Linked DNA regions of Peribacillus simplex NBRC 15720 = DSM 1321. The protein of the gene in region 1 binds, or shares a complex with, the protein of each later gene. Links are inferred from orthologs where the notes say so. Each region holds a gene or a part of one and is shown on either strand. Other genes may lie near its edges. The genes, in order: secA and secY.

What was found.
Region 2: the proteins of secA (region 1) and secY are in contact, whole or in part, in a crystal structure (PDB 3DIN), measured with the Thermotoga maritima proteins. The link is inferred for Peribacillus simplex NBRC 15720 = DSM 1321 from one-to-one orthologs. Residues at the interface, in WP_004082002.1 of Thermotoga maritima: Glu261, Ala262, Arg263, Lys300, Ala301, Arg302, Thr303, Ile304, Ile305, Leu323, Tyr324, Asp325, Pro326, Val329, Ser330, Tyr333, Ile336, Lys340, Phe345, Val349, Glu363, Phe364, Tyr374, Ser375, Gly376, Gly377, Glu393, Ile395, Thr482, Ser483; in WP_004081795.1 of Thermotoga maritima: Glu108, Gly109, Glu110, Glu111, Ala236, Glu237, Arg238, Arg239, Ile240, Thr241, Ile242, Gln243, Tyr244, Ala245, Arg246, Arg247, Val248, Thr249, Gly250, Arg251, Arg252, Val253, Tyr254, Gly256, Ala257, Ser258, Thr259, Tyr260, Leu261, Pro262.

What each region holds. Positions count from the first base shown.
Region 1 is NZ_CP017704.1:2,870,959-2,887,622, reverse strand. Bases 5,263-8,409 are described here. They hold secA (preprotein translocase subunit SecA), read right to left. Parts: upstream 8,020-8,409; coding sequence 5,506-8,019; downstream 5,263-5,505. Outside these bases: BS1321_RS13785 (murein hydrolase activator EnvC family protein), read right to left, coding at 1-870; permease-like cell division protein FtsX, read right to left, coding at 966-1,859; cell division ATP-binding protein FtsE, read right to left, coding at 1,849-2,535; cccB (cytochrome c551), read right to left, coding at 2,828-3,169; BS1321_RS13765 (YitT family protein), read right to left, coding at 3,219-4,034; BS1321_RS13750 (helix-turn-helix domain-containing protein), read left to right, coding at 8,439-8,762; BS1321_RS13745 (anti-repressor SinI family protein), read right to left, coding at 8,911-9,051; hpf (ribosome hibernation-promoting factor, HPF/YfiA family), read right to left, coding at 9,839-10,396; flagellar protein FliT, read right to left, coding at 10,649-10,993; flagellar export chaperone FliS, read right to left, coding at 10,993-11,394; BS1321_RS13725 (flagellar hook-associated protein 2), read right to left, coding at 11,419-12,930; flagellar protein FlaG, read right to left, coding at 12,945-13,307; BS1321_RS13715 (DNA endonuclease), read left to right, coding at 13,485-14,327; flagellin Hag, read right to left, coding at 15,050-15,979; carbon storage regulator CsrA, read right to left, coding at 16,121-16,354; flagellar assembly protein FliW, read right to left, coding at 16,354-16,664. UniProt on the Escherichia coli protein: Required for protein export, interacts with the SecYEG preprotein conducting channel.
Region 2 is NZ_CP017704.1:2,429,236-2,437,854, reverse strand. The notes cover bases 5,350-8,299. They hold secY (preprotein translocase subunit SecY), read left to right. Parts: upstream 5,350-6,151; coding sequence 6,152-7,447; downstream 7,448-8,299. Other genes in these bases: BS1321_RS11515 (adenylate kinase), read left to right, coding at 7,506-8,159; rplO (50S ribosomal protein L15), read left to right, coding at 5,712-6,152; rpmD (50S ribosomal protein L30), read left to right, coding at 5,497-5,679; rpsE (30S ribosomal protein S5), read left to right, coding at 5,350-5,480. In the rest of the region: rpsS (30S ribosomal protein S19), read left to right, coding at 1-91; rplV (50S ribosomal protein L22), read left to right, coding at 109-450; rpsC (30S ribosomal protein S3), read left to right, coding at 454-1,110; rplP (50S ribosomal protein L16), read left to right, coding at 1,112-1,546; rpmC (50S ribosomal protein L29), read left to right, coding at 1,536-1,739; rpsQ (30S ribosomal protein S17), read left to right, coding at 1,758-2,021; rplN (50S ribosomal protein L14), read left to right, coding at 2,063-2,431; rplX (50S ribosomal protein L24), read left to right, coding at 2,475-2,786; rplE (50S ribosomal protein L5), read left to right, coding at 2,816-3,355; BS1321_RS11555 (type Z 30S ribosomal protein S14), read left to right, coding at 3,381-3,566; rpsH (30S ribosomal protein S8), read left to right, coding at 3,597-3,995; rplF (50S ribosomal protein L6), read left to right, coding at 4,026-4,562; rplR (50S ribosomal protein L18), read left to right, coding at 4,595-4,957; more of rpsE, read left to right, coding at 4,980-5,349. UniProt on the Escherichia coli protein: The central subunit of the protein translocation channel SecYEG. Consists of two halves formed by TMs 1-5 and 6-10.

The DNA.
Region 1 (16,664 bases):
TTGGGCTGCTTGGGCTGCCGCTTGTGCCGCTTCTTGCTCTGCACGTTTTTTCGCTTCGGCTGCCGCTTTTTTACGAGCTGCTTCCAATTCGGCAAGACGTTGATGCTCTAAGCTGATGGCTGATTTGATGGCTTTTTCTTGAGCAGCAAGATTCGCTTTCTCTTCCTCTAGACCCATCTTCTCATCTTCATGTTTTTTAGTTTGTTGCTTTAATTTCTTAACCAATGCATCCTTTTCTTGCTTCTGCTGTTTTTGTTGCTTTTGAATTTCCAATAGTTCAGCTTTTGCCACTTCTAAACTGGCAAGCTTCGTTTCAACAGCTTTTTGCTTTTCTTCCAGATCCTTTTTATCCAGCTCATGCTCTTTTAAAATATCCCGGTCGGCTTCAGCAATTGTCGCTACAGCTCCGACACGGTCAACTAAATCTCCAAAACTGGATGATCCGAATAATACTTCAAGGTAGTTCACGTCCCCGCCAGTCTCCTGGAAAGAAAGTGCCCTTTCTTTCAATACTTCATTACGTTTGGCGATCCGCTCTTTTAATACTTTAATCTCTTCTTTCAATGCCTCGATTTCTTTTTTCGTTTGTGTAATTTCAGCATTTTTAGCATCGATTTTTTTTGCGGACTCTGCAATTTTCGCTTCAATAGCAGCGATTTGTTCTTCTGCTGTCATTTGCTTATCTTGCAGGTTATCGATTTTCTTCTCCGTTTCGGAAATATTCGATTCAACACCCGAACGTTTTTCCTGGATCGATTCTTTCTGTTTTTCTAAGTTCGAGATCGACTCGGCATAAACCGAAGGTGCCGCTAAAATGCTTCCCAACCCGATCATAATGGAGGCATTCATGGCAATGATATTTTTTTTCAACGTTTCATTTCCCCTTTCAACCCGTTACATCCTTGCCTTGTAACGTCTCTCTATTTATATCCGGCTTCTTTTGGCTTTCGAGTAAACATACACTTTTATACTTTCAAGAACTTCCTGACGGACATCAAGCTGCCCCATATCCCGATAACGGCACCAATTACGATGAGGATGGCTGAAACTTGATAAATAAACGGATTTGCTGGCAGGAAATCTATGAATTTGAACGTAATCTGCGGTGCTGCATATTTATAAAGATTGTAGTAGAGTACTGCAACCAGACCTATGGGAATGATGGAACCGAGGACTCCCAACCAGAGTCCTTCCAAGAAGAATGGCCAACGGATGAACGTATTCGTTGCTCCTACCAATCTCATGATCTCAATTTCTTTTCTTCTAGCTACAATGGTAATTTTAATCGTATTCGAAATCAGGAACATTGCAGTAAATAGTAAACCTACAATAAGAACGATCCCTATGTTTCTAGCAATATTAACAAAGCTGAATAGTTTCTCGACGTAGCCTTGTCCATATTTAACACTTTGGATATACTCAAAACCTTCGATTTTTTTTGCCACCTTGATGACATCTTGCGGAGATTTCGTTTTGATAACATAAACGTCCCTTAATGGGTTATCTTGTTCAAATGGTTTAAAAGCCTCACCATTATCTCCTAAATCATCTATTAAATTAGTAAGCTCTTCATCTTTAGGAGAGAAAATCACTGATTCAATGCCGTCCATCTCCGTAATTTGCTTACCGATAGCTTTTATATCGTCATCATTCGCCGCATTATCAATATGTGCACGAACTTCGACATCTTTCTCCACATTTCCCGCGATATGATTTAAATTCATCATGAGCACTAAAAAGACGCCAACCAATGTTAGAGTGACCGTTACTGCACTGACTGAAGCAAACGTCATCCATCCATTACGGCCAATATTTTTAAAACTTTCACGGAAGTGACGGAGCAATGTTCTAAATTTCATATCCGTAATCACCTCGATGTTCATCGCGAACTATTTTTCCACTTTCAATGGCAATGACACGTCGTTTAATATTGTTGACGATGTCCCTATTATGAGTGGCCATGACAAGTGTAGTTCCGCGTTTATTAATTTCTTCAAATATGTTCATGATTTCCCATGATGTTTCGGGATCAAGATTACCTGTAGGCTCGTCGGCTATGACTACCTTAGGATCATTGACGATCGAACGGGCTATTGCAACCCTTTGCTGTTCCCCACCAGATAACTCGGAAGGCAGCATTCTTGCTTTATGTTTAATGCCTACCAGATCAAGGACTTCCATGACTCTCTTTTTGATTTCTTCTGGTTCCTTTTCAATAACTTCCATGGCAAAAGCAACATTTTCATATACAGTGAATGTTTGAAGGAGTTTAAAATCTTGGAATACCATACCGATATTACGGCGGAATAGAGGAACTTTCGAATTGCGGATACTTGGCAGGCTAAGGCCATTGACCAAGATATTACCGCTTGTAGGCTTTTCTTCCCTATACATCATTTTGATGAAGGTCGATTTTCCGGCACCGCTCGGACCCACTACATAAACGAACTCGCCTGCCTTTATTTTCACATTGATTCCATTAATGGCAATTACGCCATTTGGATATGTCTTTTTCACATCTATCATTTCTATCATTCTAAAACCACCTAATTTGCTTGGATTATCACTATGTACCTACAGCTTTTTCGACAATTTTCATTGAAATCTGACAGGAATCTCTCTTACTTGAGCACAGGAACATTATAACATCATATTTTGTCAAATTAAGCATAAAAAATATTACAGTTTCATTTCAGTTAGACATATATCAACATCTATGTAATAATTCTAAGATTTGATTGCTTGATAAGGGGTTAAATGTGAGTTTTTTCGAGGTTTAATGGAGGCTAAATGAAACGTCCTGCTAAGCAGAACGTTTCATTAATCATTACTTATGTCCAGCAAGCCATTCAGCGACCATGCTCGCTTCCTTACCCTGGATTATTCCTTTTGGCATTCCACCTTGGCCATTAGCAATGACTTTTTCGATGTCTGCTTTCGATAGCTTCGAACCGACCTTCGTTAAATTCGGTCCAACGCCGCCTTCAAGATTCACTGCATGACAACTTGAACATTTGTTTTCATAAATTTTTGCGGCATCACCAGCACCTGCCGTAGTCGTTTCATTATTTTCACCTGCAGGCTCTTTATCTGCAGCATCATCGTTTCCACCGCATGCAGCCAAGGTCAAAGAAGTACCCAAAACTAAGGCTAACCATTTCTTTTTCATTGAATTTACCCCCTCTGATTTATACCAGCACAAGAACATTATACCAATTTCAATCCAGTTTAAAACCCTCCCCGAGTACCTCCGATGCGTCCATTACAATTACAAACGCTTTAGGGTCAACGAGTTTCACCAATTGTTTCAATTTGGTGAATTCCGACTGGTCTATTACGCACATCAAAATTGGACGAGTATCATCCGTATAGCCGCCATACCCGGATATGCCTGTTACGCCCCGGTCCAGCTCATGTATGATAGCATCCCTTACTTCCATTTCTTTATTCGTGATAATTAGTGACATCTTGGACCGGTTCAATCCAATCTGGACGAGGTCGATCGTCTTGCTTGTCACATATAATCCTATTAATGCATAAAGCCCTTTTTCAATATCAAAAACAATGGCAGCACTTAAAACGATGATTCCATCAATGACAGCCACACAGGTCCCTAATGACAGATGGGTATACTTATGGAAAATCTGTGCCGCTAAATCGGTCCCCCCTGTGGAACCCTTTCCGCGAAAGACGATCCCCAGCCCCAGTCCGACCATCATCCCCCCGCAAATCGAACCAAGCAATGCATCATTCGTCCATGCATCCCAATCCTTTGTCAGAAATACCACTAAAGGCAAAAATAAGGTTCCAATCAGGCTTTTGGCTCCGAAATGTCTTCCAAGGATAATAAGCCCCGCTATGAACAAAGGGATATTAAAACCCCAAAGTACATAGGCCGGCTCCCAACCGAGGGTTGAATCCAGTATCGTGCTAATCCCGCTGACCCCGCCAGATGCGACCTGGTTAGGCAGTAAGAATACATTAAAACCAATGGCAATTATGGCCGAACCGACAATCACCAATCCATACTCCATTAACTTTTGAATTAAAGGGTGCTTCCGCTCCCGGTATCTTTTCTTCATTTTGCATAAGTCTCCTCGAACCATCATTATTATCTAGTATTGGCCGAACGAGGTAGAGCATCCCTTTTCAATCCTGTAAATGTCAGCCAGAAGATTCATTAAAAAGGAAAACATAAAAAAGCCGGACCGGGAAACCGGTCCGACTGGCTGATCTTATAATTTTGAACGCAAGTACGCATCAATGAACATATCGATATCTCCATCCATGACTGCTCCCAAGTTTCCGGTCTCGGCACTAGTACGGTGATCTTTAACCATGGAATACGGATGGAAAACATAAGAACGAATTTGGCTTCCCCAGCCAATTTCCTTTTGCTCACCACGGATTTCATCCAAATCCGCTTGTTGCTGTTCAATTTCACGTTGATACAATTTGGCTTTTAGCATATTCATGGCTTGGGCCTTGTTTTTGATTTGAGATCTCTCGTTTTGGCACGTTACCACGGTGTTCGTAGGTATATGGGTGATCCGGACTGCCGAGTCAGTTGTATTGATATGCTGACCGCCTGCACCACTTGCCCGGTACGTATCGACTTTCAAATCTTCCGTGCGGATTTCTATATTAATCGTTTCATCGAATTCCGGCATGACTTCACATGAAACGAATGAAGTATGGCGTCTCCCTGAAGAATCGAAAGGAGAAATCCGGACAAGACGGTGTACTCCTTTTTCCGCTTTCAAATAACCATAGGCGTTATGGCCTTTGAAAATTAAAGTGACACTCTTGATTCCAGCTTCATCACCTGGAAGGTAATCAAGGGTTTCCACTTTAAAGCCTCTTTTTTCACCCCATCTGGTATACATACGCAGCAACATGGAACCCCAATCCTGGGACTCCGTTCCGCCTGCACCAGGATGCAGTTCAAGAATGGCATTTTTCGAGTCATATTCTTCACTTAGTAAAAGTTGAAGTTCAAAGTCATTCATCTTTTGTGAAAGAACCGTGATTTCTTCTTCCAGCTCAGCCAAAAGTTCTTGATCATTCTCCTCTTTCACTAATTCATATGTCAAATCCAGATTTTCATATGATTCATTCAGATCGGACAATTGATTGACTTGTTCTTTCAAAGCATTCGTTTCATTGATGACAGTTTGTGCTTTTTGCTGATCATTCCAAAAATCGGGATGTGTCATCTCATTTTCAAGCTGTGCGATTCGTGCCTCTTTTTCATCTAAGTCAAAGAGACCCCCTAAAGTCCGTTAATCGTTGCGCTGTCCGTTCAAGTTCATTTCTTATTTCTGCTAATTCCATTTCTCTTCACCTCATTAAGTATGTTAAAAAAATCCCTGAAGAAGGATTCGCTTCATTACACAAATAAACCTCTTCAAACTATATGCAAATATATTGCTTTATGCAAACTAAACATGAAAAGAGGCGGCAAGCCTTACACTTAACCGTCCCATAATCATTATACACCTAACTTTAGCCTAAATTGCCATGGCAATTCTTATATTTTTTTCCGCTGCCGCACGGGCATAAAGCGTTTCGGCCAACGTCTTCCTTTTTACGGGCAGGGGCTTTTTTCACTTTTCCCCCGTCTTCTTCCTTCGGATTGACCGCTTGTCCTTTTATGACTTCCTTACGCTCCAAATTGTTGCGAATTTCAGCCTTCATGATGTATTTGGCGACTTCATCTTCCATTGAAGCAATCATGGCTTCAAACATTGCGAAACCTTCTGATTGATATTCACGTAACGGATCGATCTGGCCATAAGCACGAAGGTGGATCCCTTGGCGCAATTGCTCCATTGCATCAATATGGTCCATCCACTTACTATCGACTGCACGAAGAACGATTACTTTTTCGAATTCACGCATTTGTTCTTCAGATAGCTCTTCTTCTTTTTGGTCATAGCTTTCTTTCACTTTTGCTAAAATGAAATCAACCAATTCCGATTCATTTTTCCCTTCCAAATCAGCTACAGTGATTGAACCTTCATTGAATAGGTTACCATTCAGGTAATCGACAAGGCCTTGTAAATTCCAGCCTTCCTCATCGCCCATTGGTGCAAACGCGACAACATTTCGCTGGATGGATGCCGTAATCATCGTTTCGACGATTTCACGTAAGTTCTCACTTTCCATGACATCGAAACGCTGTTTATATATAATTTCCCGTTGTTGACGGAGAACATCATCATACTGCAGCAATTGCTTACGTGAATCGAAGTTATTGCCTTCGACCCGTTTCTGTGCAGATTCAACGGCCCTTGTCACCATTTTACTTTGAATTGGCTGGGAATCATCCATTCCAAGGCGTGCCATCATGTTTTTCATGTTATCCGAACCGAAGCGGCGCATCAATTCATCTTCCATTGATAAATAGAATTGAGTGACCCCTGGGTCTCCCTGACGGCCTGACCGACCACGAAGCTGGTTATCTATACGCCTGCTTTCATGACGTTCCGTGCCGATGACAGCAAGGCCTCCAAGCTCCTTGACACCTTCACCAAGCTTGATATCCGTACCGCGCCCTGCCATGTTCGTAGCAATCGTAACTGAACCTTGATTACCTGCATTCGCAATGATTTCCGCTTCACGCTCATGGTTCTTGGCATTCAAAACATCGTGAGGGATTCCTTTTTTGGATAAATAAGCAGATATGACTTCAGATGTTTCGATGGCAACCGTACCGACAAGCACTGGCTGACCCTTTGTATAACGTTCGGCGATGTCTTCCACAACAGCCTTGAATTTCCCATCAGTTGTCGCGTATATAAGATCTGCCCTGTCATCCCTGACGATATTCCTGTTTGTCGGGATCGCAATGACATTCATATTATAAATATTGCGGAATTCTTCTTCTTCCGTTTTCGCTGTACCGGTCATACCTGAAAGTTTTTCATACATCCTGAAATAGTTCTGGAATGTGATCGTCGCAAGCGTCATGCTTTCATTTTGAATTTCAAGTCCTTCTTTCGCCTCGATCGCCTGGTGGAGACCTTCACTGTAACGGCGGCCTTTCATCAAACGGCCAGTGAATTGGTCAACGATGACTATCTCGCCTTCCTGGACCACATAATCCACATCTAAATGCATGGAAACATGCGCCTTTAACGCCTGATTGATATGATGATTCAAAGTAACGTGATTAATATCGAACAAATTATCGATATTAAACGCTTTTTCAGCTCGATTCATCCCATCTTCAGTCAGCTGAACACCTTTTGTCTTTTCATCATATGTGTAGTCCGTTTCTTTTTTTAAGGTTCTCACAAACGCATTGGCCTGGATATAAAGCTGAGCCGATTTTTGTGCGGAACCGGAAATGATCAATGGCGTTCTCGCCTCATCGATCAAAATCGAATCGACCTCATCAATAACAGCAAAGTGCAGCGGGCGCTGTACCATTTGTTCTTTATATAACACCATATTGTCACGAAGGTAATCAAATCCTAACTCATTATTCGTGCTGTACGTAATGTCCGCATTGTACGCCTCTTGCTTTTCTTCTTTGGAATGACTGTTCAAATTCAATCCGACGGTCAAACCAAGGAAATCATACAATACACCCATCTCGGTGGCATCACGGTGTGCCAAGTATTCATTGACAGTAACGACATGTACACCTTTACCGGTAAGCGCGTTTAAATAAACCGGCATGGTAGATGTTAAGGTTTTACCTTCCCCTGTTTTCATCTCGGAGATATTTCCATCATGAAGGGATGCCCCACCCATGATTTGAACACGGTAAGGGTATAAGCCCAGAGCACGCTTTGCCCCTTCACGCGCAACTGCAAAAGCCTCAACAAGCAAATCATCAACGGTTTCGCCATTTTGATAACGCTCTTTAAACTCACCCGTTTTGGCACGCAACTGTTCATCCGATAACGCAGCCGTCTCATCAGCCAGCGCTTCAACCTGATCAGCGATTTTTTCCAAACGTTTGATTTCTCGCTTATTCGGATCAAAAACTTTATTTAATATATTAAGCATTCAATAACGCTCCTCTATTATGGTAATGATCGTTCAATGACAAAATTCATATAAGTAAGAAGAAACACATCTTCTATTATTACTAATGCACGCTTAATTTTACCACTTCTATCCTAGAGGTACAACTTCATGTCACTTCCCTGGTATAGACCTGAATTCAATTCTTGCGAAAAACAATGGATAAATGAGGAGTAAAACTGTTAAAATAGAAGGAAGTATAAAAAATATGTTGCAAACTCCCCACTATTCCATATGCAAATGAGAATTATCCATAACCTTCCATCACTAGATGCTGTGTCCTCTCTAGAGATAGCATGTCAAGGTAATCCAACCTTACAGGCTTCATGTTTTGAATGATAAGGTGGGCTACTGAAACTTAATAGCGGAAGATAAATAGATCATGTTTCGAGGTGGTATTGATGATTGGTGAACGTGTAAAAAAACTGCGAGAAGAAAAAAAAATGTCGATGACTGAACTTGCCGATAAAGCGGGTGTGGCAAAGTCTTATTTAAGTTCGCTCGAGCGGAACTTACAAACGAATCCTTCTATTCAATTTCTTGAAAAAATCTCCGCCGTACTTAACATTCCTGTTGATGCCCTGCTTTATGATGCACCAAATAAGGAAACCTTGGACACTGACTGGATGAAAATCGTTGAGGAAGCTATGAATTCGGGTGTTTCAAAACAACAATTCAGGGAATTCATCGAGTTTAATAAATGGAGAAAAGATAAAGAAGAGTAGAGTGGTAGTGCACTAGTTTACCTACATAATCCTGAGAATAAAGTTTGAATAAGCTAGACTCACTAGAATCTCAAGGAAGAATAAACCCTATAAACAGCTAATGAATCGAACCACTGTTTATAGGGATGTTCTCGATCTTGTTCGGAACCTAATTTCCATCGTTCTTCTCAAATGTTACCTCAAGGGTTTCCCGTTTAAAAAAAGCACTGATTTCCTCTTTTTTGAACCCCAAGCTTCTTGCTTCTGAAATCAATTTCACCCATTCTTGATCCATTTTCACATTAGCCACCTCTTCTACCTCCTAAAATACTCTTTGTATTTCAGGCAGACCAGCCATCATAGTCACAAAGACCTTAGACCTGTGCCTTTGCGCCCTCATCTTTCAATAAGTTTGCCTTTGTCGTGGTATTTATTACCAAATACATTACTTATAATCATATTATAACGGATACCCACTCCATATATTGCTATTTTATGTCGGTAATCCACATAAATGCAAAAACTTTTATCCGACAAAATATTACAATATTAAGAAAATTTGAAGTTCTGGTGATTTATCATAGACTAATTCAATTTCGTTTTTTTGTATAATAGTAAATATTACTCTTCTTAATATTTCGTTGGGGTGTATTGATTCTCTCAATTGTAAGTGCATCCAGTGCTTTTTGCGCAGTTAAGTCCTCACCGCAGGTCGGGCAAAGCCACTTTCCATATTCCGCACTGCTAAAAGAATCCCTATGGCATGTATGGCAATTCTTTCGATACAAGTAATCCAACCCCTCTGCACCTTGATCAAATTGTTTTTTATAAATAACTATTTGTTCTTTTTAAAGAACTAACAATTCGGGTATAGTTCAAAAGATTGGGGTGATTAAATAGGTAATACTAACTATTTATCTTAATGAAGAACAAAACCGTTCTTTAAAATGGATTTTTAATAAATTTGTATTCTTTAGAGAACAAAAGAAGCAATCATTTTTTTAACTTTTCTAGTAAATCCAACAGCCAACGAATTCTATCAACATGCATTAAAAAAGCACAACCCAGGGGCTGTGCTTTTGATCTTAGATTAATATTTAACTAGGTTCAATCAATCCATAGCGTCCATCTTTTCGGCGGTACACTACGTTCGTTGTATTAGTATCCGCATTCGTGTAAACGAAGAAACTGTGACCAAGCATATTCATTTGTAAAATCGCTTCTTCACTGTCCATCGGCTTTAAATCAAAGCGCTTATTGCGGACCACTTCAATATCATTATCGTCTTCGAATTCATCCACCACTTCGTCAACTTCCGTATTGAAGGCGAATGCATCGGGTGTAGTCGATAGATTGTTCCGGAATTTACGATTGACCTTCGTTTTATGTTTACGAATTTGGCGTTCAAGCTTATCATTGATCAAGTCAATGGCAGCATACATATCCGCATTTTCCTCTTCAGCACGAAGAACCAAATTCTGCATAGGAATCGTCACTTCGACCTTTGATGTATTATTGTTCACTTTTAAATTCACTAACACATTTGCATCTGGTGTATTGTTAAAATATCGTTCTAACTTGCCAATTTTCTTTTCGACGTATTCTCGAATTGCTGGAGTTACCTCAATGTTTTCACCGCGTACGTTGTAATTCATAAAGTGAGTCCTCCTTAAATTAAGACTATACAGTTAGATTCTACAATACCCCTCCGGTTTCCTTTAGAAACACATCATGAAATATGTCGAAATAATGAAACAATTGTCGGAAGGTTTGGAAAGGGTTGATGTCTGCCCTAGCTTCATTATATCAAATGCTATGCCATAAAGAAAAAATTAAGCCTATATTATTTACAGAAAATTTAAAAATAATTAACATAAAAACCATTTGGAGTCCAAACGGTTGGGTAATCAATTTCTTTTATCGTAGAACATGCCATCCACTGATAGACTCTCATACGGGTTCGTGTATTTATTAGATGATTGTTTCTTCTTATTTATTTCCTGGATATCCCGCTGTATCTCCTGCTTTTGAAGCTTCAGCAAGTGATCGACCTGTTGGTTAAGCAACACGGTTGCACGGCCCAACTGCTGCTCTTCAACAGTTAAAGGCAGTTTGATTCGAGAAAGAAGTCCATCTCGCTGATCAATCAGCTGTGTGACCCTTTCTATTTTATCATCACGTTCTGTAATCGTGCGATCTTCCAGAACGGCAAGTAATTCAGCAGTCAAATCATGAAAGGTTCGAATCACCATTACACTTGACCGCTTTGGGTAAATTGTTTTTTCCGATTGATCAGAATTACTTCCTTCCAAGTATTCCGGAACTCAGTAACAAGTACCTCCACCTCTTCCAAAGCAGCAACATCATTTTTGATATTTGCTTCTACCAGACGCCGGTTCATGAAATCATACAGACTCATCATATCTTTGGATACTTCCGCATCCATATTCAGCGTTACCATCAATTCATGGATAATATTTTGAGCCTTAATGATGTTCGTATTCTTCGCTTCGATATTACCAGCTTCAATGGCTTTCTTCCCAACCATGATGAACTTCAAGCAGCCATTATAAAGCATTAATGTAAGCTCTCCCGGTGATGCTGTATTGACTGAATTTTGCTGATATGATTGATATGGATTATTTATCGCCATATTTAACTTCCTTTCCGCCTTACCTTAACTAAAATAAGAAGCCAACGATGCACTTTGGCTGTTTGCCTTTTGAATCGCTTTTTCCATCGCCGTGAACTGGTTGTAATAGCGTGTTTCCAGTTTAGTTAACTTTGCTTCAAATGCTGAAATCTTCGTATCCAATCCATTGACCAATTTCCCGATTGTAAAAGTGTTGTTAACAAATCCTGCTTTTCCTGCTTTTTCAGTAATGACCTTCATGGATGATTCTATATCATCCCTTAACCGGCGCGCGAGACCTTTGTCGCTCTTTTCCGTTCCATTGGCCATGAACATATCATAAATCGCATTGGGATCCTCACTAATGGCTGCCCGGAGCTTGTCCTCATCAATCGTTAATTTACCGCCCTCCAAGTAATTCTTGGTCGTGGTGATTCCCAAACTGCTGAGATTGCTTTTTCCTGCGATCCCATCCACCGAGGTGTATAGAGATGACCTCATTGTGGTCAGAAGACTTTTTAATGTCGAATCGCTTTTTAACGTTCCGCTCTTCGCTTTTTCTTCCCACTGCTTCACTTCGTCCTCTGTCATTGCCTTCTTTTGCTCAGAGGTAAGCGGGGTAAAGGAGCGATATTTCGCTTCACCCGTTTTATCTTGAACCTTTTTAATGATTTCATTGTATTTATTCACAAACTGTGTGATTGTATCCAAGATAGCATCCACATCAGTTGTTGATGAGAATGTGACGGTATCCGTCGTTTTCTGCTTTATCGTTATTTCCGCTCCATTAATCTGAAAAGTATTCGAAGGCCGGGAAATTTCCAATTCATTAAAAACAATCGACGCATTTCCCCCTTTTGAGCCGCCAGTTCCTTCATTGTTACTGCTCATTTTTAACGTAGCAAAAAAATCTCCGGTGCCTCCCAATTCAATTTCAGCTCGATCTTTAACATCACCGGTATTTTTAGCAGTGATGGAAAATTTCTGGGACGTTTCATCGAAAAATAGAGTCACTCCCGAGTTAGCATTAATTTTATTTATAACACTCTCTAACGTATCGTCCGCATTAAGGGTAAGCGTGTACGGTTTTTCCACTGTTGCTCCATCTTTTACTTCCGTATCAAAACCGCCGTCTTTATTGATGGCCAGTATCGTAATATCTTGTGGTGTCGTGAAACCCAATTCCGATAATTTCTTTTTGGGGTCAGTAACAGCTGATTTTTCCGTACTTGTCATGGTAGCTGCTTTGGCAAGTCCATTCACTTGTATATTCCCGGAAAAATCACTGGTCGAATTCACATTTCTCACTGATACAGCATCTGGATTCGATACCGACACCTTCTTTTTAATAAAGGAAGACTGCTTCCCTATTCCATCACGAATGAGCGTATCCAATTCTGATAAAGATGTATTTATCAAGCGGTAATCATCCCGTTGCCACTCGGAATACTGCTTTTTCTGTGTTAATTTATCCAATGGCACTCGTTCTGCCTGCATCATGCTCTTAACTAATTCATCAATGTCCATTCCGCTTGCTAAACCACTGATTCGTACCAAAATTGATCACCCGCCTATATTTTTTCATCCACCATGATTCCGACAAACTCCGTCATTGCCGCATAGAAATCCAATAACTTCTTAGGTGGGATCTCCCGAATCGTCTCATCCGTTACATCATCCACAACCTTGACATAGTACTCATTCAACTTCTCATGATATTCAAAACGAACGGCCGTATGTATTGGATCCAGGAAAGTGTTCAAACTATCCACAACTTCCTGCACCTTTTCTTTTGAAGGCTCATCAGTAGATTCCACACTTCGTTCCGAATAGGCAAGCGTATTCATATCCCGCTGATAATATGAACTGATTCCTTCCGAGATTGCTGTTCTAAGTTGTGAGGAAAGAATATTCGTGGACAAACTCTCCAACATCTAAAAAGCCCCCAATTATGATATCTTTACTTTTTATATCGGTTCTAAAACGGAACTTTACAGTGTCCTACAAAGGATTTATTATTAAATAGAGAACAAACATTCTGATATTGGAGGGGATAACAATATAAAATGGGACTAAGAAGAAGAGCTTACACTCTATATAAGGAGGTTTTCATGATTGATCTTACTGAAATCCAGAAAAATATATTATATGCCAGCGTTATAAGTGACGGTGAAATCACGAAAATTTATAAAAATAGCAGGAGAAAGAACAATAGCTATCGGGAACACTACGGCACATCTCAGGAAGATTATCGAAAATGGAAAATTGCCTTTTTTGATGGATTATTGTATATCACTCCGGCAAGCCAATGTGTCCGTTCCGCTTCTTTAGAATTATTTACGAATTTATTCCCACACTTTTACAGCAATGATGGAACTAAACATCTCCCTTTCACATTACTGGAAAATTGCCTTTTACCACATTTCCTAACTATTCTATACATGGATGATGGCTCATTAAGCATCTCATACAGGGTAAATCATAATAAAAAAATTATATACCTCACACCGCATATTTATCTTTACCTTCAATGTTATCCTAAAGACGAATTAGAGAAACTAAAGGAACATATATTTACCACATATCATTTATCCTTAAAGCTGAGTTCTCGTAAGGATGGATATGGATATATTCTAAAAACTACTTCTGTTAAAGAAACTTTTCGTTTCCTCGAACTAATCGAACCTGTAGCAAAAACTTGTCCTTCTATGTTATATAAAACCTCTTGGGAATTCCGAAATCAAAAAGAAATACTCAGATGGAAATCTAAGTATCCGGATTACACGATTCTTACCAGCAGTTCAGATCGCTCTAAACCCTATTCTCCAGATGAAATTAAATTACTAAGACAACTTAAAAAAAATGGTTTTACAACAAATGAAATTGCAAAGATGCTAAAAAGAAGTTATTGGTCCGTTACTTACAAATGGCAAGAAATTAAAAAACAAAACTAACGCCACCTCGTGATAATTTGGGTGGTATGCTGTGTGCTCCCCTTTTCATTTCATAACCTCACTTCCATCTCGACCAAAATAAGAACCTGTTCCTTGATCGCTTTTAAGATGTTGTTAGAATAAGTTCTTCTGTGCTTGTTGGTCTTTATCCGTCCTGATTCCCTCCTAGTTGTAATTTTGGCTGTTCATGATTAGCTCTGTACATAAAATTACTATCACCAATGTAACTTCCATTCTTTTTAGATCTTTTCATTTTCACCATCCTTAACTCTACTTTTCCCCATGGTTCTTTCTTTCCATAAATACAAAAGAGACCCTAGTATAACTAGAGTCTCTTTCAAGTAATCTAAAATTAACGAAGAAGTTGTAAAACTCCTTGTGGCTGTTGGCTCGCTTGCTTTGCGACTATGTCTTTCGAACATAGAATAGACTATATCTTCACCCTTATGTTATAAGGGGCTGGGCACTTCGAATGGCTACCGCCACCCTACGGATTTCATTGTCATAGCCTTCGCCTTAGACTGTATATCCTAGTCGTTGAACCTTCTCCAGAGTTTCCTCAAAGGAGCTTGGCTGCTGATTATCCATTATGTCATCTCCACCATTTTCAGACCTTCACGCTTACCGTTTCCAGTTACGTTGTGGTTGATGCAGCTTTAGGAAGTTCCAGCAATTCACCCAGTCATAATTTTATCCATTACTAGATAAAACGCCCTTCAAATTTACCTTAGAAGTTGTAAGACTCCTTGAGGTGCAGAATTTGCTTGAGCCAACATTGCTTGTGAAGCTTGCGCCAAGATAGAGTTTTTAGTTTGCTCCATCATTGTTTTAGCCATATCTGTATCACGAACACGTGATTCAGCAGCCGTCAGGTTTTCAGAAGAAGTACCTAGGTTGTTAATAGTATGCTCTAAACGGTTTTGGTTAGCACCTAATTTAGAACGTTCAGCTGATACGTTATCAATTGCTCCTTGGATTGCTGTGATTGCAGCTGATGCATTAGCAGCACTAGAAACATCTAGTCCAGCTTCACTAGCGGTAGAATTAGTACCGTCACTTACGCCATTAGCAGCCGTGAACCCTGGATCATTAGCAGTACCAGTCAATCCAAGAGCAGCAGCACGCATATCTTTAATTTCAAGTGTTAGACTTTGGTTCTCGTTTGCTCCAATTTGGAATTGAAGACCTACACCTGCAACTCCTGCACTTGTACCATCAGGATTATTAGAGTCTTTTGAGCCATTCAATAATTTCTGTGTATTGAATTCAGTTGTATTACCGATACGGTTGATTTCAGATGTTAAAGAATCCATTTCCTTTTGGATTTCTCCACGGTCACTAGTTGTATTAGTATCCGTTGATGCTTGAGTAGCAAGTTCACGCATACGTTGAAGGATATCAGTAGTTTCGTTTAATGCACCTTCAGCTGTTTGGATCAAAGAGATAGCATCTTGTGAGTTACGGGAAGCTTGGTCCAATCCGCGGATTTGTCCACGCATTTTTTCAGAGATTGCAAGACCAGCAGCATCATCGCCTGCACGGTTGATGCGCATGCCCGATGCAAGTTTCTCCATTGATTTGGATTGTGCATTCGTTGCACTTGATAATTGACGGTGCGTGTTTAGAGCTGAGATATTGTGATTGATAATCATTTATGTTTCCTCCTTGAGTCTTAAGTCCCCACGTCCATGTGGTTGTTTACGATGGGCGGCAGTGAATAAGTCGGCCGCCTATTTCACTGCCCATCGTTGTATATTTAATATCGACCTGCTTGGAAACATATTTAGCGGATATTACGATTTTTTCTTGAAATACTCATTTATATCTTCCAGAAGATTGGTTTCTGTTTTGGAAGCTTCACTATTTTCCTGCAGGATGGACAGGTAGACTTCCTTCCTATGGATATCCACGTTTTTAGGGGCATTGATCCCCAGTTTGATTTGTTCTCCTTCAACGGACAGGATCGTAATTTCGATATCATCGCCAATCATGATCGCTTCATTTGGTTTTCTGGTCAATACGAGCATCATTTCCCCCCCTGTTCTACTGGAGGTTCAAACAGTCTATGCTTTGTACGGTATTCACTAGCATTCATGATAAATTGCTTGCCCGTTTTTTTAGAACTATTTATGATGATGGGGGCCTGAAGATTCGCCGTCGTTTCATTGAAAGGATCCTGGATCGTTAATATGACGAACGTAATGACTTCCAGTTCCGTTTCTATGTTTAAAGAAGATAATACCTCATCCGTAAGCTTCACTTCATAATCACGAAACACATCAAAAGGATTCGTTACAATGAAGGCAATCTGTTTTTTTTCTGTCGATTGGAGGACGA
Region 2 (8,619 bases), 450 kb from region 1 along the record:
AGAAGATATGGTAGGTCACAAACTAGGCGAATTCGCGCCTACACGCACTTATAAAGGTCACGCAAGTGATGACAAGAAAACAAGACGTTAATGAGAGGAGGGCATCTCATGCAAGCTAAAGCTGTCGCTAAAACAGTTCGTATTGCTCCTCGTAAAGTGCGTTTAGTCGCAGATTTAATTCGAGGAAAACAAGTAGGTGAAGCAGTAGCGATTCTTCGCTTAACACCAAAATCTGCTTCTCCAGTCGTAGAAAAAATTCTGAAATCTGCTATCGCAAATGCAGAACACAACTACGAAATGGATATTAATAACCTAGTCGTTTCAGAGGCATACGTTAACGAAGGACCAACATTAAAACGTTTCCGTCCTCGCGCTCAAGGTCGTGCGAGTGCAATAAACAAACGTACTAGTCATATTACAATCGTTGTATCAGAAAAGAAGGAGGGGTAATCTGTGGGTCAAAAGGTAAATCCTATCGGTATGCGTATCGGGATCATTCGTGATTGGGAATCCAAATGGTACGCTGATAAAGACTACGCTACTCTTTTGCATGAAGACATTAAAGTTCGTGAATATATTGCGAAACGCTTAAATGATGCTTCTGTATCCAAGGTTGAAATCGAACGTGCTGCTAACCGCATCAATGTATCAGTTCACACTGCTAAACCAGGAATGGTTATCGGTAAGGGCGGTACTGAAGTCGAAGCACTACGTAAAGCTTTGAACCAGCTAACTGGCAAAAGAGTTCATATCAATATCATTGAAATTAAAAGAGCAGATCTTGACGCAAAATTGGTTGCTGAAAACATCGCTCGTCAATTAGAAAACCGTGTTTCATTCCGTCGTGCTCAAAAACAAGCTATTCAACGCACTATGCGTTCTGGCGCAAAAGGAATCAAAACACAAGTTTCTGGTCGTCTTGGCGGTGCTGATATTGCTCGTGCTGAACATTACAGCGAAGGAACAGTTCCACTTCACACACTTCGTGCTGACATAGATTATGCTCATGCTGAAGCAGATACTACTTACGGTAAGCTAGGCGTGAAAGTTTGGATCTACCGTGGAGAAGTTCTTCCTACTAAGAAGAAATCTGAGGAAGGAGGAAAATAATATGTTATTGCCAAAACGCGTAAAATACCGTCGTGAACACCGCGGTAAAATGAGAGGGATGGCTAAGGGCGGCACTGAAGTTCATTTCGGAGAATTTGGACTTCAAGCTCAAGAAGCTTCCTGGATCACGAACCGCCAAATCGAAGCAGCTCGTATTGCGATGACTCGTTATATGAAACGTGGAGGAAAAGTTTGGATCAAAATCTTCCCAAGCAAACCTTACACAGCTAAGCCGCTTGAAGTACGGATGGGTTCCGGTAAAGGTGCTCCTGAAGGTTGGGTAGCAGTAGTTAAACCGGGCAAAGTATTGTTTGAAATCTCTGGTGTATCTGAAGAGGTGGCAAGAGAAGCATTGCGCCTTGCAGCACACAAACTTCCAATCAAATGTAAGTTTGTAAAAAGAGAGGAAATTGGTGGTGAAACAAATGAAAGCTAATGAAATCAAAGATCTAACCACTGCTGAAATTGAACAAAAACTAAAATCTCTTAAAGAAGAACTATTTAATCTTCGTTTCCAGTTAGCTACTGGACAACTTGAAAATACAGCTCGCATCCGTGAAGTTCGCAAATCGATTGCTCGTATGAAAACAGTTGTTCGTCAAAGAGAGATCGGTGTCACTAATCGATAATGAATGGAGGTTTGCAGAATGAGCGAACGCAACCAACGCAAAATCTACACTGGACGCGTAGTATCCGACAAAATGGATAAAACAGTAACAGTTGTCGTAGAAACCTATAAAAAGCATTCTTTATACGGTAAACGCGTGAAATACTCTAAAAAGTTAAAAGCTCATGACGAGCTAAACGAAGCTAAAGCAGGCGACGTAGTACGTATCATGGAAACTCGTCCACTTTCAGCTACAAAACGCTTCCGTCTTGTAGAAGTAGTAGAAAAAGCAGTAATCATTTAATATAGTTCGGATTAAGCTAATTCCGAAGGGAGGTACCGTACATGATTCAACAAGAATCTCGTTTAAAAGTCGCTGACAATTCAGGTGCTCGTGAAGTGCTAACAATTAAAGTCCTAGGTGGTTCTGGCCGTAAAACTGCAAACATCGGTGATGTCATCGTTTGTACAGTTAAACAGGCAACACCAGGAGGCGTTGTTAAAAAAGGTGAAGTCGTTAAGGCTGTTGTTGTCCGTACAAAACGTGGTATGCGTCGTCCTGACGGTTCTTACATTCGTTTTGATGAAAACGCATGTGTAATTATCCGTGACGATAAGAGCCCACGTGGAACTCGTATTTTTGGACCTGTTGCTCGTGAATTACGTGACAATAGTTTCATGAAGATCGTTTCTCTAGCTCCAGAAGTTCTATAATATGTAAAATTTGTATAAAGCCTTTCAAGGAGGTGCCAAGCTAATGCATGTTAAAAAAGGTGACAAAGTCGTAGTCATCTCTGGTAAGGACAAAGGCAAACAAGGAACAATTCTTTCTGCATATCCGAAACAAAATCGTGTACTTGTTGAAGGAATTAACATCGTGAAAAAGCATTCCAAGCCATCTCAACTTAATCCACAAGGTGGAATTATCAGCAGAGAAGCTGCTATTCACGTATCCAATGTAATGCCACTTGATCCTAAATCAGGTAAACCGACTCGTGTTGGATATAAGATTGAAAATGGTAAAAAAGTACGCGTAGCTAAAATATCAGGTGAAACTTTAGATAAATAAGTCATAAATGAAGGGAGGTACACTAAGCAATGAGCCGCCTTAAAGAAAAATTAAAAAGTGAAATTACACCATCATTGATGGGCAAATTCAACTATCAATCAGTAATGCAAGTACCAAACATTGAGAAAATCGTTATTAACATGGGTGTGGGTGACGCAGTATCTAACTCGAAAGCTTTAGATACAGCTGTTGAAGAACTTACATTGATCACTGGTCAAAAACCTGTTATAACAAAAGCAAAAAAATCAATCGCAGGCTTCCGTTTGCGTGAAGGTATGCCTATCGGAGCGAAAGTTACATTACGTGGAGAACGTATGTATCAATTCCTTGATAAGCTAGTATCTGTATCTTTACCGCGTGTACGTGATTTCCGTGGCGTTTCAAAGAAATCTTTTGACGGACGTGGGAACTATACATTAGGCGTTAAAGAACAACTTATCTTCCCTGAGATTGATTACGATAAAGTGAGCAAAGTTCGTGGTATGGACATCGTTATCGTAACGACTGCCAACACTGACGAAGAAGCTCGTGAACTACTTACTCAAGTTGGAATGCCGTTCCAAAAGTAATCTCTAAATAAAGGGAGGCGAAATCGTGGCTAAAAAGTCTATGATCGTAAAGCAAAAACGCGAACAAAAGTTTAAAGTACAAGAATATACACGTTGCGAACGTTGCGGACGTCCACATTCTGTATTACGTAAATTTAAACTTTGTCGTATTTGTTTCCGCGAACTTGCATATAAAGGACAAATTCCTGGCGTTAAAAAAGCTAGCTGGTAAAACCCGAGTTTGGGAAGGAGGTAAAATATAATGGTCATGACAGATCCTATTGCAGATATGCTTACTCGCATCCGTAATGCGAATATGGTTCGTCACGAAAAACTGGAAGTTCCTGCTTCAAAGATCAAAAAGGAAATTGCTGAGATCTTAAAAAGTGAAGGCTTCGTACGTGACTTTGAATTAATCGAAGACAACAAACAAGGTATCATCCGTATCTTCTTAAAATACGGTGCAAACAACGAACGTGTTATCACTGGTCTAAAACGTATCAGCAAACCTGGTTTGCGTGTATATGCAAAAACTGGAGAGGTACCACGCGTTCTTAACGGTTTAGGTATCGCAATTGTTTCTACTTCTCACGGAGTTTTAACAGACAAGGAAGCTCGCTCTAAACAAGTTGGCGGAGAAGTTTTAGCATACGTTTGGTAATACATTTTCACAAGAATGGAGGTGCACATTATGTCTCGTATAGGTAAAAAACCTATTGAAATCCCTGCAGGCGTTACAGTTACTGTTACTGGAAGTGAAGTAACTGTTAAAGGACCTAAAGGTGAATTAACTAGATCATTCAATCCTGACCTTTCAATCGTTGTTGAAGAGAACGTGTTAACTGTTACACGTCCGTCTGACGAGAAGAATCACCGTTCTTTACACGGTACTACTCGCGCACTTATCTCTAACATGGTTGAAGGTGTATCAACAGGATTTGTAAAATCACTTGAACTTATTGGGGTTGGGTACCGCGCACAAAAGCAAGGTACTAAGCTTATCCTTAACGTTGGATATTCCCACCCTGTAGAAATAGAGCCAGAAGCTGGCGTTGAAGTCGAAGTTCCTTCTAATACAAAAGTAATCATCAAAGGTGCAAACAAAGAACGTGTAGGAGCTCTAGCAGCTAATATCCGTGATGTTCGCCCACCTGAACCGTATAAAGGTAAAGGGATTCGTTACGAAGGCGAATTCGTTCGTCGTAAAGAAGGTAAAACCGGTAAGTAATGCCGCATAAGTAAACGAAAGGAGTGACGTAAATGATTACGAAGCTTGATAAAAATGCTACTCGTCAGAAAAGACATGCGCGTGTACGTGCTAAGCTTTCTGGAACGGAAGCTCGTCCTCGTTTAAATGTGTTCCGTTCAAACAAACACATTTACGCACAATTAATTGACGATGCAAAAGGCGTAACATTAGCAAGTGCTTCAACTCTTGATAAAGAGATCAGTATCGAAGCTAGTAGCAATGCTGAAGCAGCTCAAAAAGTTGGCGAACTTATTGCGAAACGTGCTGTTGAAAAAGGTTTCAAAGCTGTGGTATTTGACCGCGGTGGTTACCTCTTCCATGGTCGTGTTAAAGCATTGGCTGACGCTGCTCGTGAAAACGGCTTAGAATTTTAATGGATAAGGAGGGACATAACAGATGCGTAGCATTGATCCTAATAAATTAGAACTTGAAGAACGCGTAGTTACAGTAAATCGTGTAGCTAAAGTTGTTAAAGGCGGACGTCGTTTCCGTTTCACTGCACTAGTTGTTGTTGGTGATAAAAATGGTCATGTTGGATTTGGTACTGGTAAAGCTCAAGAAGTTCCGGATGCTATCCGTAAAGCTATTGAGGATGCTAAGAAAAATCTAATTACTGTACCAATGGTTGGAACTACTATTCCTCACCTTGTGAACGGTCGCTATGGCGCAGGTCACATTCTATTGAAACCAGCTTCTGAAGGTACAGGAGTAATTGCTGGTGGTCCTGTTCGTGCGGTACTTGAATTAGGCGGAGTAAGTGATATCTTGTCTAAATCACTAGGTACTAATACACCTATTAATATGGTTCGCGCAACAATTGAAGGATTGAAGCAATTGAAACGTGCTGAAGACGTAGCTAAGTTACGTGGGAAATCAGTACAAGAACTGTTAGGATAAGGAGGGAAATCGAATTATGGCTAATAAATTAGAAATTACCCTCACTCGCAGCTTGATTGGTCGTCCTGAAGATCAACGTGTTACAGTTAACACTTTGGGTTTACGCAAAATGCATCAAACGGTTATTCAAGAAGATAACCCTGCGATTCGCGGTATGATTACCAAAGTATCTCATCTTGTTACTGTAAAAGAACAATAAAATAATTTTTAACTTAACAAGGAGGTGCCAACATGAAACTTCATGAGTTAAAAGCTGCAGAAGGTTCTCGTAAAGAACGTAAACGTAAAGGTCGCGGTATTGGATCTGGTAACGGTAAAACAGCAGGTAAAGGACACAAAGGACAAAACGCTCGCTCCGGCGGCGGTGTGCGTCTTGGATTTGAAGGGGGTCAAACTCCTCTATTCAGACGTTTGCCTAAACGTGGATTTACCAACATCAACCGTAAAGACTATGCTATCGTGAATCTTGATACGTTAAATCTTTTCGAAGACGGTACTGAAGTAACACCAGCTCTTTTACTAGAGACTGGAGTTGTAAGTAAAGAAAAAGCAGGAATCAAAATTCTTGCAAAAGGAAGCATTGAGAAAAAGCTTACTGTTAAAGCTCACAAATTCTCTTCTACTGCTAAAGAAGCTATCGAAGCTGCTGGCGGTAAAACAGAGGTGATCTAATGTTTCGCACGATCTCCAATTTTATGCGCGTGGGTGAAATAAGGAATAAGATTATTTTTACCCTTCTAATGTTAATCGTCTATCGCATCGGTACATTTATACCTGTACCGCATGTGAATGCCGATTTTCTCGCTGAACAGGACCAGCTGAGCGTCATCGGTCTTTTAAATACCTTTGGCGGCGGAGCACTGCAAAACTTTTCCATATTAGCGATGGGTATCATGCCATACATCACGGCATCTATCATCGTTCAACTATTACAGATGGATGTTGTTCCTAAGTTCACTGAATGGTCTAAACAAGGAGAAGCAGGGCGCCGTAAATTAGCTCAATTCACTCGTTACTTCACTATTATCCTAGGATTTATCCAAGCTGTGGGTATGTCTTATGGGTTCAATAATATGTCAGGTGGCCAGTTGATTGAAAATCCTGGAATTGCAACATACTTGCTTATTGCGACTGTCTTAACGGCAGGAACAGCTTTTCTTTTGTGGTTAGGGGAGCTGATCACTGCTAAGGGTGTGGGTAATGGGATTTCCATCATAATCTTTGCTGGTATCGTAGCTAGTTTGCCTAATACGGCAAATCAGATTTACGCCCAACAATTCGAAAATGCTGGGGATCAATTATTCTTACGAATCATAACGATTATCCTCATTATTTTAGCAGTATTAGCAATCGTGGTTGCTGTTATCTTCATTCAGCAGGCATTACGTAAAATTCCTATACAGTATGCGAAACGTGCTGCGGTAGGTCGTACACAAATGGGTGGCCAGTCTACTCATTTACCATTGAAAGTAAATGCTGCGGGGGTTATTCCGGTAATCTTTGCAATGGCATTTATCATTACTCCCACTACAATCGCTTCTTTCTTTGGAAAGAACAGCGTGACTAGTTGGATTTCAACAAATCTTGATTACACCAAGCCAATTGGGATGATCATATATGTTGCTCTTATCATTGCTTTTGCGTATTTTTATGCATTCATTCAGGTTAATCCTGAACAAATGGCTGAGAATTTGAAAAAGCAAGGTGGCTATGTGCCGGGGATTCGTCCAGGTAAGAGTACACAAGAATATTTAACACGTGTTTTATACCGTTTGACGTTTGTAGGCTCTATATTTTTAGCCATCATTGCCGTTTTACCGGTATTTTTCATTAAGCTTGCTGATTTACCTCAATCTGCACAGATTGGTGGTACCAGTTTGCTAATCGTAGTGGGGGTTGCCCTTGATACGATGAAGCAGCTGGAATCACAACTTGTGAAGAGACACTATAAAGGCTTTATAAAGTAATGAGTTTTGGGAACGGCTTGTTCCCTTTACCCATTATAGAGTTTGAGGGGGAAGAAAATTGAATCTAGTGTTAATGGGTCTGCCGGGTGCTGGTAAGGGCACTCAAGCTGAACAAATCGTAGAAAAATATAATATCCCTCATATCTCTACTGGAGATATGTTCCGAACAGCTATAAAAGATGGAACAGAATTAGGTCTAAAGGCAAAATCATTCATGGACAAAGGCGAATTGGTACCTGATGAAGTTACCATTGGCATTGTACGTGAACGTTTAAGCAAGGAAGACTGCCTAAAAGGATTTTTGCTTGATGGTTTTCCACGTACTGTGGCGCAGGCAGAGGCACTTGAAAGCATTCTTACTGATTTAGATCGAAAAATGAATTTTGTCATTAATATCGATGTTGATAAAAGCATCTTAATGGAAAGATTGACAGGACGTCGTATTTGCAAATCATGTGGTGCGACATATCATCTTGTTTTCAATCCGCCTGTTAAAGATGATGTATGCGACCGCTGCGGCGGAGAATTATATCAACGTGCCGACGATAATGCAGAAACGGTTCAAAATCGCTTAGATGTGAATTTGAAACAAACCAAGCCACTTCTTGATTTCTACGGAGACAAAGGATACTTGGTTAACATTGACGGACAGCAAGATATTAATAAGGTATTTGAAAATATCGATGTGTTGCTTGGTGCTTTACAAAATTAATCATTCGTATTGATTTATGAAATTCATACCATTTTTATAACTTACTAGTTAAACTTGGTGCATTCCTATATTACAAAGGGTATAATGGATTTCGCGAGAGCATTCGCACATTTATTAATCAGGTTCTTGTACTTGGTATTCCCTGAATTGGGCGATTACTTTTTAAGTGATCTTCATGGACATATCCGGTCGGCAAAATTGATGAAGAAATGCAGTGACTCTATTGGGATTCCTAAAGAGTCGTGATATAGAGGGTTGAAAGAAGCTATGTCAGGCGTGCGCCTTTCAAACATCTCCCATGCTATTCAAACCTATGTCGAGACTAATTGCTTCTCTATTTCGAGAGTATGTCGGTCACGGAATCGGTCAAGACTTACATGAGGACCCATAAAATCCTCATTTCGGTCCAACTGATAAAGGTCCTCAGTTTAAGCCTGGTTCTACAAAATGGTGAATACTT